Regions from separate parts of the Agarivorans litoreus genome, predicted to be linked through region 4. Evidence: predicted binding sites of a transcription regulator. Region 4 holds the regulator's gene; each other region holds the start of a gene.
The links. Region 4 encodes LexA, which represses DNA repair genes until DNA is damaged. Its sites were predicted from a motif close to TACTGTATNNNNATACAGTA; they were not measured.
Positions count from the first base shown of each region.

Region 1: K5L93_RS19310 (YebG family protein) is a predicted target of LexA. The motif match lies at 2,169-2,188, and genes of this name have one in related genera.
Region 2: recN (DNA repair protein RecN) is a predicted target of LexA. The motif match lies at 2,673-2,692, and genes of this name have one in related genera.
Region 3: K5L93_RS13650 (SOS response-associated peptidase family protein) is a predicted target of LexA. The motif match lies at 1,748-1,767, and genes of this name have one in related genera.

Region 1 is NZ_BLPI01000001.1:4,195,284-4,199,568, reverse strand. It holds gene prc (carboxy terminal-processing peptidase) at 1-673, opposite strand, end outside; gene proQ (RNA chaperone ProQ) at 700-1,329, opposite strand; gene msrC (free L-methionine (R)-S-oxide reductase MsrC) at 1,411-1,890, opposite strand; gene K5L93_RS19310 (YebG family protein) at 1,895-2,155, opposite strand; gene K5L93_RS19305 (paraquat-inducible protein A) at 2,449-2,889, shown strand; gene K5L93_RS19300 (paraquat-inducible protein A) at 2,873-3,475, shown strand; gene K5L93_RS19295 (MlaD family protein) at 3,468-4,285, shown strand, end outside.
Region 2 is NZ_BLPI01000001.1:3,371,941-3,376,225, forward strand. It holds gene K5L93_RS15525 (IS256 family transposase) at 1-514, shown strand, start outside; gene K5L93_RS15530 (outer membrane protein assembly factor BamE) at 566-925, opposite strand; gene recN (DNA repair protein RecN) at 1,002-2,666, opposite strand; gene K5L93_RS15540 (extracellular solute-binding protein) at 3,019-4,089, shown strand; gene K5L93_RS15545 (ABC transporter ATP-binding protein) at 4,134-4,285, shown strand, end outside.
Region 3 is NZ_BLPI01000001.1:2,935,669-2,939,953, forward strand. It holds gene dusA (tRNA dihydrouridine(20/20a) synthase DusA) at 1-492, shown strand, start outside; gene K5L93_RS13640 (super-infection exclusion protein B) at 603-1,241, shown strand; gene K5L93_RS13645 (methylglyoxal synthase) at 1,243-1,698, opposite strand; gene K5L93_RS13650 (SOS response-associated peptidase family protein) at 1,812-2,378, shown strand; gene K5L93_RS13655 (gamma-glutamylcyclotransferase family protein) at 2,418-3,011, shown strand; gene pykF (pyruvate kinase PykF) at 3,070-4,285, opposite strand, start outside.
Region 4 is NZ_BLPI01000001.1:1,770,749-1,775,033, reverse strand. It holds gene plsB (glycerol-3-phosphate 1-O-acyltransferase PlsB) at 1-110, opposite strand, end outside; gene K5L93_RS08215 (zinc metalloprotease) at 354-1,037, shown strand; gene K5L93_RS08210 (NAD(P)-dependent oxidoreductase) at 1,068-1,946, opposite strand; gene lexA (transcriptional repressor LexA) at 2,145-2,792, shown strand; gene coxB (cytochrome c oxidase subunit II) at 3,083-4,189, shown strand; gene ctaD (cytochrome c oxidase subunit I) at 4,201-4,285, shown strand, end outside.

The DNA.
Region 1 (4,285 bases), 2.4 Mb from region 4:
GTGGTTCGATAGCGCGAGAATAAGCATTCATTGCAGTTTGAAAAACATCTTCGCTGCTAGTTTGCACTAAACGTTTGATAGCACTGTTGTAGCGTTTGGCCAATACTTCAACAATTTTGTCGTGTTCTCGACCAGCTAACTTTAGGTTCAGCGCATCGTATTTTACTTTTAAGCGCCACAGCTCTTTGATCTCAGCTTGGGTTTTGGGCCATTCGGCTTCACTGCGGTCAAATTGAAACTGTTCGTCTTTAGTAAAATCCATTGGCTCATCGAGCACTTGCAAAGAATACACTAATTGTTGGTAGCGACGTTTAAGCGACAGGTCGAACATTGAATAAAGCGGTTCTAATCTACCTGCTGGTATATCTTGATCGAGGCTGTAACGATAACGCTCGAAGCGTAAGAAATCTTCTTCCAAAAATAAGCTACGGTTGTAATCGAGTTGCTGAATAAACTTATCGAAGATTTCACTAGATAATTCATCGTCGAAAGGAACACTGCGGTAGTGAGAGCGGGTGTATAAAGCACTAATTCTTTTTGCCGCTGTAGCATGTTGGCTTTGCTGGCTTAAAGTGGGTAGCGCATCTTGTCCTAATGTAGGCGTTTGAGCCAACAACAGAGTTGAGTAACTAAGCGTTAAAAAGAATAGCCACAGACGGCTCAAATATTTCATAGGCACCTATCTCACTACTAAATCAATTATGCAACGATATGTTCTGCTTTAACTTTAACTAACATACCGCTTTTAAGCGTAACAGCAATGCCATCTTTTGTTACTTCTGAGATCTGACCCGGCATTGGTGTTTTTCCAACCAATACACGAACATCTTTCCCTGCAACTAAATCTTTACTGTCGATTTTTTCAATCGGCTTCTTGTCAGCTGCTGGTTTACTGTCGCTAGTTTTAGGTTTACTGGTACGCTTAAAATCAGCTTTTGGTTTACGTGCAGCAGCTTTGTTTTTGTCAGCTTTTTCGGCTTGAGCCTTTTTGTTAGCAAAAGCTTTATCTTTGCTTTCTTTTAAGGTCTTTTGCGCATGTTCTACATGCTCTTGTTCAATTTCAGCGCCTTCTACACCGTCTAAGTCAACGCGTTTAGAGCCAACTTTTACGCCATGTAGATAACGCCAGCTAGACGTATATTGACGCAATGCAGAACGTAGTACGGTATTACTTACTTTCTCGTCTTCTTTTAGACGTTCAGCTAAGTCCTGAAAAATACCAATTTTAAGCGGCTTGGCTTCACCTTCTGTAGAAAAACAGTTTGGGAATTGTGTCGCCAAATATTGAATGACTTCTTTGCTATTTTTCAGTTTGTTAGTTTGTTCCATGATGACCTTTCTTATACATCTTTACTGGTACAGCGACAGGGCTGATTTCGGCTATTATAGTGAGCGTATATTGAAAAGCCATTAAAAATGCACATCACTTAGTTTATTTTCCAACACCTTAACTAAATACTCGATGCCAATTTGGTCACTTAGCTCGAATCGTTTAAGACGAGGACTATCAATATCCACCACACCAAACAGTTCCCCATTAAGATATAGAGGCACTACGATTTCTGATTCGCTAGCACTATCACAAGCGATATGTCCTGGAAACTCATGAACATTTTCAACACGAAAGGTTTGCTGCTGCGCAAAGGCCGAACCACATACACCTTTACCAACTTGAATTGAAGTACAGGCAGGTTTACCTTGAAACGGCCCTAAGAACAGCTGTTTTTTAGCTTTATCGGCCAAATAACACCCCACCCAGTTAATCTCTTCTAACTCGAGCCATAATAAGGCAGAAAAATTAGCTAGATTAGAAATATAAGGTAAGTCTTTATCTAACAAAGCGTCTAATTGCTTACCTAGTGTTAAATAACGCGAAGATACGTCTGCCACTGCATTACTCCTCTTCTTCAATCATCGATGCATCAAACTCCTGGCCTTTAAGCACTTGTTGCAGTGCATTTCGCTGAGAAGAAAGGTAGAAGCCTAAATTCTCGGCTTGTTGCTCGTTCATCTTAGGTTCTGCGTGCTTTATCATTAATGTAAGCTGATCAGCTACGTCTAACATTTTGTCGTAATTGTCGGCTTCTTTTTTTGAACTAAAAGTCATTTTCTCTACACCGTTACGTTCGACGACATATTTAATAATTACAGCCACCGCTGCCTCCATTTACTGTTTTTATATACAGGGTAGTATGCACCATTCACTTTTAAACTACTAGTGACAAATTTTTACAGCATAGTTAGCCTGATTTAGCTAATATGTACTGTATGAAATCTTCTGAGTTATCAAAGCTATCCATCTGCCCAAGTTGCGATTTGTTGGTCGACACCCAAGCACATTGTAGGGCCGGAAATGTATTAATATGCCCACGCTGCAAACACACACTAGCACGGGGGCGTAGAGCCCGTTTCTCCAGCCAATTTGCATTGGCGTTAACGTGCTTGATTATGGTCACTCTTGCTAATACTTACCCGCTGTTAAGCTTTACATTTCTTGGGATCCCCAGTTCCGCCAATATCCTGCGCGGCACCGTACTATTACTCGAAAACGGTTATTATTTGGTGGGATTCAGTGTGGTACTGGCTAGTTTCATCGCGCCAATTCTGCTATTCAGCTTAATTTGTTATACCTCTTTGTCTTTAAGCAAAGGCTGGAAAACGCCCTTTTTGGCAACAGCGCTACATTTTCAAGACGACCTTATTCACTGGAGTATGATTGAAGTCTATATCGTGAGCTTTTTGGTAGCCTTGGTTAAATTGGTAGAATACGCTGACATCGATTTAGGCTATGGACTATGGTGTATCTGTATAACCTTATTGCTTTCTACTCACTTAATTCAGCGCATAGAGCCAGCGGAATACTGGGAGCGATATGTACACATCCGCTAAACAATTAGGCATAAAGCTTTGTAGGCACTGTAAGCTATCGATGCCCGAAGAACAAAGTCATTGTCAGCGCTGCCACATGCAAGTTCATTCAAGAATCCCACAAAGTTTACAAAAATGTTGGGCTTTTATCATTGCCGCTACTGTTGGCCTTTTCCCAGCCAATTTAATGCCAATTACAGTATTAAGTACCCGTGGTGCCCCGCAATATGAAACCATTATGTCTGGCGTGATTAGCTTAATTAAAGATGACATGGTAGGTATTGCTATTGTGGTATTTGTCGCCAGTATCGTTGTCCCTGTAATGAAACTAGTAGGCTTGGTAGTCATTTTATTAAGTCTACAATTTAATTTGAACCTTAATAATCGACAACGTATTGTTGTATATAGAATAATTGACATAATTGGCAAGTGGTCAATGCTCGACTTATTTGTGCTTTCTATCATGATTGCGGTATTTGAACGCAATAATCTGGTAGGAGTAGAGGCTGGCCCCGGAGCCACCGCTTTCGGCGCAGTAGTATTGTTAACACTGTTCGCAGCAAAATCTTTTGACACAAGACTAATATGGGATAAACAACTTGAATAACGCTAGTAAACCGGAACTTAAAAAAGAGAAGGTAATTTCCCCTATCTGGCTGCTACCCATTTTGGCTTTGCTTCTAGGTGCTTGGCTATTGTTTAAAGCTTGGTCTGAAGCTGGAGTGAAAATTAACATCGTGTTTGATAGCGCTAAAGGCATTACCGCTGGACAAACTCAGCTGTTTTACCAAGGATTGGATATTGGTGTTGTAAAAACCGTAGAGCTTGCACCAAATTTGGAAGGTGTAATTGTAGTCGCAGAAGTTAAACGAGAAGCAGAACAGTTATTAAAAGAAGATAGTCAATTCTGGCTAGTTACTCCCAAAGCATCTATAACAGAAATTAGTGGTTTAGACGCTCTGGTTTCAGGTAACTACATTGAGCTAAACCCAGGTAAAGGTAAATTCGATGACAGCTTTGTCGCGCTCAATGAACCACCTAACATCATTAGGGGCAATGGACTAAATATACGTCTCACAGCAAGCGATTTAGGTTCGTTGAACATTGGTTCACCAGTATACTTTAAAAAAATTAAGGTAGGGGAAGTTCAACGCTACCAACTAAATGACCAACACCAAGTCGAATTTGATATCCACATTAAACCTCAGTTTTCTCAACTAGTTAAAATTGATACTAGATTTTGGAATGTAAGTGGCTTTGAAGCCGATATTTCTCTTGATGGTATGCAATTTTCTAGTGAAAGTTTAGCCAGTGTAATTTCAGGGGGGGTCAGTTTTGACAGTCCAGTCCAATCTGCTCTAGCGGATAAGGGACAAAACTTTACCCTTTATAAAAACCTTAAAGACTCTCAACGCGG
Region 2 (4,285 bases), 1.6 Mb from region 4:
CCTGAAGGGCTTCCCTGATGCGATCAATACCGTCTTCCCCCAAACACATATCCAGCTTTGCATAGTCCATATGGTGCGAAACTCATTGAAGTATGTATCCTGGAAAGACTACAAGGCGGTTACAGCCGACCTGAAGCGTGTGTATCGCTCAGCTACAGAAGATGAAGCTTTACTTGAGCTGGAGCGCTTTAGCGAAGTCTGGGATAGCCAGTATCCGCAAATCTCCAAATCTTGGCGCAATCACTGGCAGAACCTCAATACGCTCTTTAACTACCCTGAAGATATCCGTCGGGCCATTTACACCACCAATGCGATTGAGTCTCTCAACAGCGTAATACGCAAGGCACTAAAGAAGCGGAAACTCTTCCCAAACGATGAGGCCGCAACCAAGATGGTGTACTTAGCAATCAAAGACGCCAGCAAGAAATGGACAATGCCCATTCAAAACTGGCGCCAAGCTATGAGTCGGTTTATTATCGAGTTCGAGGAACGTCTAGAAAAACACATTAACTAGATGGCAGATACACAGAATCTGTTACAGCCTCTTTTTTGATGATACTAGCGTTTACCCAGCGTCAAGCGGTTGCATAAAGTCTTCACTAACTTGGTAGTCACCTTCTATAAAGGCTAAGTGGTTGTTCACAAATTGAATCACTAAATCACGTTTTTCAAAATCACCGTTACCACTTTGATAGCTGTATAAGTAATACCAACGTTCTTTATCAAAGGCGTCTATTAACATTGGAGTACCTAGTACAAAACGTACTTGCTCCTTGGTCATGTTAATGCGGAGCTGTTCAACTTTGGCATCATCAATGTAGTTGCCTTGTGGAATATCAATTTTATATACCATCCAGTCGAAGGCAGAACAGCCACTTAGGCCAATGCTGGCTAGTAGAACAAAAATTTTGGCAGTAAAACGCATGTGAATCGAAGCTCCTTGTTAAGGCAAGCATCATAACTAAGCCTTGCCATAAAAAGAAGCTTGGAATGCTAAGAATTCAATCCTTAATCAATAATTCTTGGGCGTTTGCTAGCGCCGAAGCGGTAATTTCATCACCTGCAAGCAAGCGGGCTAGTTCTCCAAGGCGCTGTTCTGTATCCAAGGCTTGCATGTTTGTTATCGTTTCGTTTTTCTTTTGCTGTTTGCTTACCAGCATTTGTTGATGGCCGTGGCCTGCAACTTGCGGTAAGTGAGTAACACACAATACTTGGCATTGTTTACCTAGCTGGCGCAACATGCCGCCAACCACTGCAGCAGTTGGGCCACTAATGCCCACATCCACTTCATCAAAAATTAGTGTAGGGGTTAAGATACTGGCAGAACAAATTACCTGAATCGCTAAGCCTATGCGTGAGAGCTCGCCGCCGGATGCGACTTTTTCGATGGCTTGCATGGGTTGGCCTGGGTTGGTGCGTACCAGCAGTTCAACTCGGTCAATGCCGTTGGCGTTGGTAAATTGCTCATCGCTTTGTAAAGAAAACTCACACTGAGCTTTTGCCATGCTTAGTTTATGAATTTCTTTGGTGATTTGTTTGCTTAAGTTATTGGCGGCGCGCTCGCGACTTTTAGACAACTTGTTGGCTTTAGCTAAATACTGTTGCCATGCCTTACCAATATCTTCGGTAAGGTGTTCAAAACGTGCAGTTTGTTGGCTTAAGTGCTCTAGTTGTTGTTGTAACTGCTGATGAAGCTCTGGCAGTTGTTCTGGGTTTGTTTGGTGTTTTCTTGCAAGCTCTAAAGCTTGGCTTAAGCGCGCTTCTAATTCTGCAAACAACTCTGGGTCGTACTCCAATTGCTCACTGTAATTGCTCAATTGCTGAGTGGCTTCCTCTACTTGGATTTGTGCTTCGTGCAATAGGTTATTGATTGCATCTAACTTAGGGTCTAATTCGAGCAGTTGGCTGGTGGTTTTGCAGGCTTGTCCCAGCATATCTAATACATTTACTTGCTCATCGTGGCCAAGTAGCTGAGTAAGTTGATAGCTTGATTGTTGTAGCTCGGTGCTATGAGACAAACATTGGTGCTGTTGCTCAATATCTTGGTATTCCCCCGGCTGCAGGGCAAATTCATCTAACTCTTTGACTTGGTATTCAAGTAACTGACGTTGTGCAGCTAATTCATTTTGTTGTTGTTCTGCTAGCTCTTTCTCATTACATAGGCTTTTCCAAGCTTGGTAGGCTTGTTTTACATCTTGGATAAGTTGAGGGTGAGCTGCATATTGGTCAACAATGCTTAGTTGCTGACTTGGCTTTAATAATAGTTGATGGGCGTGCTGGCCATGAATACTGACAAGGTATTGGCCCAAGCTTTTTAACTGCGCAGCGGGCACCGCGGTACCATTAATATAGGCTTTCGAGCGTCCCTCTTTAGTGATCACTCGGCGCAGAATACACTCATCATCACTTAGCAGTTCATTTTGCTGCAGCCAAAGCTGGGCACCTTGGTTATTGCTTAAATCAAATTGGGCACTAATTTCGGCTTTATCTGCCCCTTGCCTAACTACTGAGGCTTCGGCGCGATTGCCTAAACATACGCCTAGCGCATCAATGGCAATAGATTTACCAGCACCGGTTTCACCAGTGATGGTGGTCATACCTTGGTGTAAGTCGAGTTCAAGAAACCGAACAATTGCAAAATTTTGTACGCTTAATTGAGTGAGCATATCCCTACCTGATTATCTATACAGTAACTGTATAAATATATAGCCCCAATGGAATTGATGCAAGGCAAAATTCTTAAAGCTAATTGTGTCATTCGAGATTGAGACTGAGATTTGGTCTCACTGAAATTTGAATCTTGCCAGCCCTTGTCTCGCATGGCTTTATAGTTTTAGTTAATACAGCTCTTTTCTAAACGATACTTTATCTCACTGCTTCACGCCTTCTAATTTTACGACTACGCTTTTACTTGTCACATTAGTGTCATTAAATTGGTGCATGTTTATCAAATACTTGTTGTAAATAAGCCGCTTTTGTCGGTAAACCATTTAACCGTAGAACTACATGGAAGAGATTATGTTGAATAAACGTTTATCATTAAGTGCCTTGGCACTTAGCATGGGCGCAATGGTAAGTGCGCAGGCCAATGCTGAAACTTTACGTTTGCTTACTTGGGGCGGCTATGCACCACAAGAAGTTATCGAAATGTTTGAGAAAGAAACCGGCATTGAAGTAAAAGTGACTAAATCAAACAACGAAGACATGATCTCTAAACTTCGCGCAACTGGCGGCTCGGGCTTTGATTTAGCCCAACCTAGCCAAGACCGTATCACCGGTGTGCAACAGCAGTTTGGCATATATCAGCCTATTGATTTAGCTCGTATTGACCAGACCCAAATTATTACTTCAATGTTAGATGCTACCAAAAAGAATACCGCTGTAGGCGAGCAAGTATTTGGTGTTCCTCATGTGTGGGGAACCAGCGGTTTGGTGGTAAATGGTGAAATGGCAAAAGATGTGGCCGATTACACCGACCTATGTCAGCAGCAGTACCAAGGTAAAATTTCTTATCGCTTAAAGCGCCCAACCTTAATCGGTTTTGCTTTTGCATTGGGTGAAGATCCGTTTGCTGCTTACGCTGATCCGGTTAAGTACCAAGAAATATTGAACAAAGTTGAAAAGGCTCTGGTGGAATGTAAGCCCTTGGTTAAGACCTACTGGTCTGGCGGCGACGAGTTAATGAACTTGATGCGTTCTAATGAAGTAGTTGCCGCTATGGCTTGGGATGCTGGCGGTTGGAAGCTAAATCGTGATCAACAGAATATCCAGTTTGTAGCGCCTAAATCTGGAGCTTTGGGTTGGATTGATACTTTTGCCATTCCTAAAAAGTCTAAAGCAGTAGATGCTGCGTACAAGTGGATTAACTTTGTTATGCGCCCTGAAGTAGCAGCTAAAATTACCGAAGCTGCAGGTAACTTCACCGCTTCTAAAGGTTCAGACGCTTACGTAAACGAATTGGCGAAGTCGCAGTTTAACGCCAGCTTTAGTAGCGACGACATCGACAACATTAAGTGGTACCCCGCTGTTCCTGCTGGTTTAGAAGCTATGGAAGGCAAAGTACTGGATCGCGTACAAGCGGCCAACTAGTTTTATTGGGGCGCTCGCGCCCCTCTGCTTTATTTGGAAGTACTATGGCGGCAAACGCTAAATATGATCTTGAATGTAAACACCTCTCGAAGCATTTCTCAGAATTTACAGCAGTAGATAAGCTTAATTTCTCAGTTGAGGCTGGCTCGTTTTTCTCTATTTTAGGCCCTTCTGGCTGCGGTAAAACCACCTTATT
Region 3 (4,285 bases), 1.2 Mb from region 4:
ATTCATGCGCGTAAAGCTTGGTTGTCTGGTCTAAGCCCAAAGCAGAATCGAGATATTCCTCCGCTAGATTACCCAAGAGCTTACCAAGTAAAAGCTGATTACCCGCAGCTAACCATAAGCGTAAACGGCGGAATTGCTAGCTTGGAACAAGTGCAAGAGCACCTAAAGCATCTTGATGGTGTTATGCTAGGTCGCGAGGTTTATCAAAATCCTTACCTATTAGCGAATGTGGATCAACAGATCTTTGACGATCCGCAGCCAGCATTAAGCCGCCATCAAGTGGCTGAGTTAATGCTGCCATATATTGAAAACCATTTGGCACAAGGCGGCCGTTTACAACATATTAGCCGCCACATGCTAGGGTTATTTCAAGGTTGTGTGGGCGCGCGTGCTTGGCGTAGGCATTTAAGCGAGAATGCCCATAAGAAAGGTGCTGGCATTGAAGTGATGCAAGCCGCAATGGACTTAGTTCCAGAGCATCAAGAAGCCTAGCTTACTTACTTGTTTAATTGAGGCCGCTTTATGCGGCCTTCTTATTATCTGGCACAGCCCTTGCTATCACTACCTGCGAAGAGTCAGCTTTTTGTCAGGAGTGCAAAACAATGGAATTTTTAGGACGTTTAATCGCCCGCTGGGGCATATTAGACATTTTTATGGCGTGGGTGCTTACCGCCAGTGGCATGTTGCTGGTTATTCCCAAGCAGTGGTTACCTGGAGCAGGCTTAAACGCGCAACTGCTTATGGCCTTAACCATTAGTTGTGTTGCTGGTTTGGCATACTTCCTTAGCCGCGGTGTGTTGTTAATGATGGCTAGCATTACAGGGGCTGTTCAGCATCGTCGTGAACTACAGCGTTTGTCGTTGATGGTTTCATGTTTGGATCATTCTGAGCGTGCAATTTTACGCGAATTTATTATTACTCGCCGCAGCGTCCTAAGCCTCCCATTAAAAGAGCCAGCCGTAGCCAACTTAATGGAGAATGGTGTGTTAAAGCCAATGAATGAGCAACATGTTCATGAGCAACGAAGCAATGTGGACATGATGATCAATTTAGCTGCACGGCCATTACTGAGTTACAAAGCTTTAGGTTTACCAGTGGGTAAGTTAAGTGAGGAGCAAATTGAGCATTTAAAGTCAATTCGTCCTCGTTTTTTACAGCCAGATTACAAAGCAAATCGTACTCACTCTGGGAAACTATTTAGGATCCGTGCCGGTGATACAGAAAGCCAAACGGCGGCGTAGTTTAACTAGTACGCTGTTTTAGATAACCCGCGTAATCGGGCACATCTACCGAAAACTCCTGATTAAAGTGACGGCTGGCTAAGATAAATTCAGCCGTCGCTTGGTTGGTTGCCATAGGTATATTCCATACCGCCGCCAAGCGCAGTAGCGCTTTGACATCAGGGTCATGCGGAACCGCATCTAGCGGATCCCAGAAGAAGATCATTAAGTCTATTTTACCTTCTGCAATCATTGCGCCTAATTGTTGGTCGCCACCCATTGGACCGCTTAACAAGGCCTCTACTTCAAACCCTTGCTGTGACAACAGTGTGCCGGTGGTGCCAGTTCCAAATAGTTGATGTTTAACTAAATCTTCACGATGATTCTTCGCCCAGTTAATTAACGCCGTTTTTTTATGGTCGTGGGCTACCAATGCAATACGTTTGCGAACGTTCATGGTGCGGGTGGTTGTATCCATGTTACCTCTTAAATACGATTAGTTTGAAAGCGTTTACTACAGATTATGTTACTGTTTGTATTTACTATTAGCTAGCAACAGCCAGCAGATAATCAAGGTGGGATAACAAAAACGTGTGCGGTAGCGTAATGATTGGCGGTGAATATGAAATACGACAAGCCGTAGGTGTGGATTCGTTATTTCTAGATTTTGGCGAAACCAAACAGTATCGTCCGAGTGAGTTGTTGCCAGCTTTAATCTTTGAGCAGGAAACCCTGCGTTGTAAGCCTTTTATATGGGGAGTAAAGCACCCTCGACATCCCCAGCTTGTTATTAATGCTCGAGTAGAAAGCGCGGCTAATAAAGCGATGTTTCACAACGCCTGGAAAACCCAGCGTTGTTTACTGCCGGTAAAAGCGTGGCATGAATGGCGTAATCAAGAACGTTTTGAGTTTAGTTTGGAGCATCAAAATGTATTATTGCTGGGTGGTTTGTATTTGCAGGCTTCTGAGGGAAAACAGCACTTAGTTGTTCTTACTCAAGCTGCAGCGAATGCTTTGCAACAATATCATCATCGCATGCCTTTGTTGTTTGAACTCGAGCAAGGCTTGCGCTGGTTGGGCGGGGAGCCGTGTACATATAAGGCGGAGCAGTTTCATTATCATGTGTCGAGCAATAGCCCACAGATGGGCTTGTTTTAGTAAGTATATTTTGTCGCATCAAGTTTCTAGGAGTGATTGATGATTTACATTTTTGGTTATGGCAGTTTAATTGATGCAGATTGCAGACAGTGTACCTTTCCTGGTGAACATGCGTATGCAGCGCGGTTACATGGCTACCAACGTTATTGGAGTGGTTTAAAAAGCGCTGATGACCGTTCCGCTGTTGTAATTACTCCCGATAATAATGCCAGCGTGAATGGGGTGCTGATTCCTTTTGATGAAAGCTTCTTGCCTGAACTGGATAAGCGCGAAGAAGATTACGATAGAGTATTACTCGATGTTGCACAGCTTGATCTCTTAGATGTGTTGCCAAAGCCAGCGGTTAAAATATATACCTATGTGGCTAAAGAGTATTGGCATCCGCAGAGCAATAGCCCTATTTTACAGTCTTATTTAGATGTGTGCTTGCGAGGGTGTTTGGCGGTAAATGAGCAATACGCTCGTGAGTTTTTGCTTTCAACCAATTATTGGGTAAGCCACTGGTTAGATGACCGTCATCAACCGATTTACCCAAGGGCCATTAACATGGATGCTCTAGCCTTAGAGCAAATTGATTCGATATTAAATGATATGGTGCATTTGGCTGATTACAAGCCAGTCGCTCAGAGCTAAGAATTTGGGTATAAAAAAAGGCGCCTTAGGCGCCTTTTTTAGCTTCGGTAAACGTAAATTACAGTACGTGTACAGAAGAAGTGTTAGTAGTACCAGAAGGTACTAAGGCACCAGATACCATCACTACGATGTCGCCTTTGTTAGCAAGACCAGACTCCATCGCAAGTTCTTTACCTAGCGCGTAGAAAGAGTCAGTGCTATCAATGCTGTCAACAACGTGAGGAATAACACCTTTAGTCAAACAAAGTTGAGCAGCAGTTTTAGTGTTAGTAGTAATTGCTAAGATGTTAGCTTGTGGGAAGTATTTACGAACAGATTTCGCAGACTTACCACCTTCAGTAGCAACAACAATAAGAGGAGCACTTAGCTTCTCAGACGTTTCTACAGCACCTTTACATACCGCTTCAGTGATGCGTAGTTTACCGCTATCACGTGCTGGATCTAAGTTAGAAGGCATTACTGCGTCAGTGCGACCACAAATAGTTGCCATGATAGATACAGCTTCTACAGGGTATTTACCTTTAGCAGACTCACCAGAAAGCATTACTGCATCGGTACCGTCTAGGATTGCGTTAGCAACGTCGCCCGCTTCTGCACGAGTTGGACGTGGGTTTTTGATCATTGAATCAAGCATTTGAGTTGCAGTGATAACCAATTTACGAGCACGGTTACACTTCTCAATCATCATCTTCTGCGCGAAGATTACTTCTTCAACTGGGATTTCAACACCTAAGTCACCACGAGCAACCATGATGCCGTCAGAAACTTCTAGAATTTCGTCGAAGTTATCTACACCTTCTTGGTTTTCGATTTTAGAGATGATTTGGATCTTCTCGCCGCCATTCTCTTTAAGAAGTTGACGAATTTCTAGTACGTCCTCTTTCTTACGAATGAAAGAAGCAGCGATGAAATCAACACCTTGCTCACAACCAAAGATTAAGTCGCCTTTATCTTTAGCAGAAAGAGCAGGAAGTTGAACGATAACGCCAGGAAGGTTAACACCTTTGTTTTCGCCTAAGTCACCGTTGTTTAGAACAGTACACTTAACTTCGTCGTCAGATACTGCGATAACTTCCATTTCAATTAGGCCGTCATCCACTAGGATGATGTTGCCTACTTTCAAGTCAGCAGCAAAACCAGGGTAAGTTACCGCTACGCGAGTTGCATCGCCGATTACTGTTTGGTCTGTAGTGAAAGTGAACTCTTGACCTGCTACTAGGCTAACGTCTTCGCCGCCAGCTAGTTTGATAGTGCGGATTTCTGGACCTTTGGTA
Region 4 (4,285 bases):
AAATCTAAATTGAACTCAGTGATGGGGTTGTCTGGGACAAATTTTCCGCGCGTAAAAAAGCCAATTATTGCTCGCAAAACGGCTAATACTGGAGAGGGTAAATGTAACATCTCAAGAGCTTATAGTGGTGAATGAATACAGTGCATAGGGTAGCAGACTTATCTAAATTTGGCTTTGATTTGATGCAATATCTCAAATAATTCAGCACTTATATAAAGAACTAAATTGAGGCTCAATAGTTACTCTGGGTAGATTAAACTTGCTGCAAAAATTCGTTTATTTAGTCGTGGATGCTATTGTTAATAATATGTTACTTGAGGTTTCATTAGGCTTACCATGCTAAGGAATGTGTTATGACTCTGACCACAAAAAACTCATTATTCGCCCTATTGCTATTTATTTCATCAATGGCTCAGGCGGCCTTTATTACCACCAATGAAGCTGCATTGGATGAAATATATTCGCAAGCTAGCTTTGGCCAAAACATCATCGATATTCGTATTGGCACTGCCAGCGAGTTGGTGTTTCCGGAGCTGCTTGATATAACCACTAGCGCAGAAGTCACCCAGCTATTCAATCAGCACGTTGGTCCAGCCAATGTAGTTAACTTCTATTTCATCGATACCATTAGTGCCTGTGGCAGCTTTGTTCTTACTGGTATTGTTGGTTGTGGTGAGTATTTTGGTAACGACTTTGTGGTTGAGTCTTCCTATGCTGCAGGGTCTTTTGGTGGAGAGCTATTAGCACATGAACTCGGTCATAACTTAGGTTTGCCGCATAAGGATGGTGCGTTTTTGATGAACCCATCTTTGAACAATCAAACCCTGATTACGCCTGATGAAGTCACGCGTATTTTTAACAGCCCCTTGGTGCAAGGTGATGAAGATTACTATTGGATAGACATTAATCCAGTGCTGATTGTGGCAGAGGCTACCAGAGTTAGTGAGCCGCTATCGGCAGGTTTGTTTGCCAGTATTCTGTTGATGCTAGCATGGAGAAATGCTGGCTTTAAAACAAACAAGGGTGTAACAGTTTGACTGTTACACCCTTGTCACGAGGAGCTCGAGTTACTTTTCTAGTTTAAGAAAGTAATCGAAAATCTCTGGTACATTGCCGTTGCCTAGGCCTGCATCTAATGCAGCGGCTAAGTTTGCAGAAGAACCTTCAGCAATTTTAGATTCTGTGCCTAAGTCTTTTACCATTTCTAAGAAGTAGCCAAGGTCTTTGTTTGCGTTAGCAATAGAGAAACCTAAGTCACTTACACCATCTACTGCGTAGTTTTTACAAAACTGCATGAACGGTGAGTTAGAAGGACCTGCTGACATAATGTCGAATAACTGTTGGCGGTTTACACCAGCGCGATCGGCTACAGCAAATGCTTGCGACATAGCAACAACAGTAGTCATACCCATAAAGTTATTTACTAACTTAGTAGTGTGACCAGCGCCAAGAGCACCTAGGTGGAATACATTTTCACCTTGCTCGTCTAATACCGGTTTAACTTTGTTAAAGGTATCGATATCGCCAGCTGCCATAATGTTTAGCAAGCCATCTTTAGCGTGAGCAGGAGTACGACCTAATGGTGCGTCAATCATGCCGGCACCTTTAGCAGCTAAGTCTTCACCAATCTTACGGGTAGAGGCTGGAATAGAGGTTCCAAAGTCTACTAATACTGCGCCTTCTTTAATGCCGGCTAAAATCCCGTCGTCAGCGTAGATAAGTTTTTCAACTACTGCAGAAGTGGTTAAACAAAGCATTACAATGTCACTAGCTTCTGCTAGTTCTTTTGCTGAGCTTGCTTCTTTAGCACCACGAGCAACACACGTTGCAACAGCCTCTTTATTTAAGTCCATTACATTTAGTTGGTAACCGCGCTTTTGCAGGTTTTCAACCATGTTGCCGCCCATAAGACCAAGGCCGATGAAACCGATGACAGGCTTTGTCATATTCAACTCCAGTAAATCATATTGTATTATTAATTAGCCTAAGCATATACCTCAGTCACTTTTTAAGCAATTGGCTAGTGGCTTTTATTTGTCTTAAAGTATTAATAATTTGATTTTGATCGTGCTAACGATAAATCCTTGCTTCATTGCTCATGCTGTATATACTAACAGTGTGCTGTATAAACTTACAGGTAGACTATGAAGCCCTTAACACCCCGTCAAACAGAAGTATTTGAATTAATTCGTCGTCATATTTCCGAAACGGGTATGCCGCCAACCCGTGCAGAGATCGCTAAAGAATTAGGCTTTCGCTCCGCTAATGCGGCGGAGGAGCACCTACGAGCTCTTGCTAAGAAAGGGGCTATTGAGATGATCCCTGGTGCTTCGCGTGGTATTCGCATTAGTGAAGAGTATTTGCCAGCCAGCGCTAATGAGTCAGTAGCCGAAGACTTAGAACCCGGTTTACCTTTAATTGGCCAAGTGGCTGCAGGCGAGCCTATTTTGGCGCAGGAGCATGTAGAGTCACACTATGCGGTAGATGCTAACTTGTTTAATCCTCATGCTGATTATTTACTGCGGGTGCAGGGAATGAGTATGAAAGACATCGGTATTATGGATGGTGACCTGTTAGCAGTGCATAAAACCAATGATGTTCATAATGGGCAAGTGGTGGTGGCACGTTTAGAAGACGATGTTACGGTTAAGCGTTTTGAGCGCGACGGTAAAATGGTTTACTTGCACCCAGAGAATGAAGAGCTCTCAACTATTGAAGTTGATTTAGAGTATCAAAGCATCGAAATCGAAGGCTTGGCGGTAGGTATTATTCGCACTGCCGATTGGATGTAAGCCTTACATAGCAATAAGTTCCGCCCTTTTTAAGCCCAAATCAGCCCGATTTGGGCTTTTGTCGTTAGCATCACATCTTTTGTGTTTATCTATAAAAATTTCAACAATATATTTACATTTCTTTAACTTAGGGGTTAATTTATAAGCAGTAGCTTGTATTTAGCTGTTGCTGTCTACTACTTTTTGGGGGGAGATTTCCCTTTTTCTGCAGCTACTTTCCTAGTTTGGAAAGTTGTTGTCGTTGGCTACTAGCAAAGGAGAGCGCTGTGGGCCGATGGATTCAGCTAATAATGCTGACATTCTTTTCGTCGCAAGTATTTGCGCAAGAAATGTCATTCAACTTACGTCCGGGTGTTACCGCCATTAGTGAGCAGGTTTATGGCCTGCACATGACAATTTTTTATATTTGTTGTGCTATTGGGGTGCTGGTGTTTGGCGCCATGTTCTGGGCTATTTTTCATCATCGCAAGTCTAAAGGGGCCAAGCCGGCTCAATTTCATGAAAGTACCAAAGTAGAAATTATTTGGACCATCGTTCCTTTCATTATTTTGATTGGCATGGCGATTCCTGCCACTAAAACTCTTTTGGCCATGGAAGATCCTTCCGATGCCGATATCACCATTCAAGTAACAGGGTCCCAGTGGAAGTGGCATTACAAATACTTTGACCGTGAACTGGAATTCTATAGCGTGCTGGCTTCTGATATGGATGAAGTTAACGGCAAGCTGGAAAAACGCAAAAACTACTTGCTTGAAGTAGACCGACCGCTGGTATTGCCCATCGATAAAAAAGTACGCTTTTTGATGACTTCGGAAGATGTTATCCACTCTTGGTGGGTACCCGATTTTGCAGTTAAAAAAGACGCCAACCCAGGCTTTATTAATGAAGCTTGGACCATCATTGATAAACCCGGCATATACCGCGGCCAGTGTGCAGAGTTGTGTGGTAAGGACCACGGCTTTATGCCGATTGTGGTTATTGCTAAAACGCAGGCCGATTACGATGTTTGGTTAGCCGAAGAAGAAGCCGCTTATCAAGCCAAACAGGCCCAAGAGTTAGAGCTGGTTGCTATGACTATGGAGCAAGACGAACTGATGTCGCTGGGCAAAAAAGTCTACGACAAAAGCTGTGCGGCTTGCCACCAAGTTAACGGTGAAGGCTTACCAGGTGTGTTCCCTGGCTTGAAAGACAGCCCAATCGCTATTGGTGATGTGGGCAAACATATTGAAGTAGTTGTGAATGGTGTACCGGGCACTGCGATGCAAGCCTTTGGTAAACAGCTAGGTTTAAAAGAGCTGGCTGCCGTAATTACTTACGAGCGTAACGCTTGGGGTAATGATACCGGTGATTTAGTGCAGGCCAAGGATGTTGTGGCCGTGCAAAACGCAGCGCAGTAGGGAGAGAGATAATGAGCACGATTAGTGACGTTCATGCTGACCATGATGAGCACCATCACGGTGCCCCGCGCGGTTTAATGCGTTGGGTATTAACCA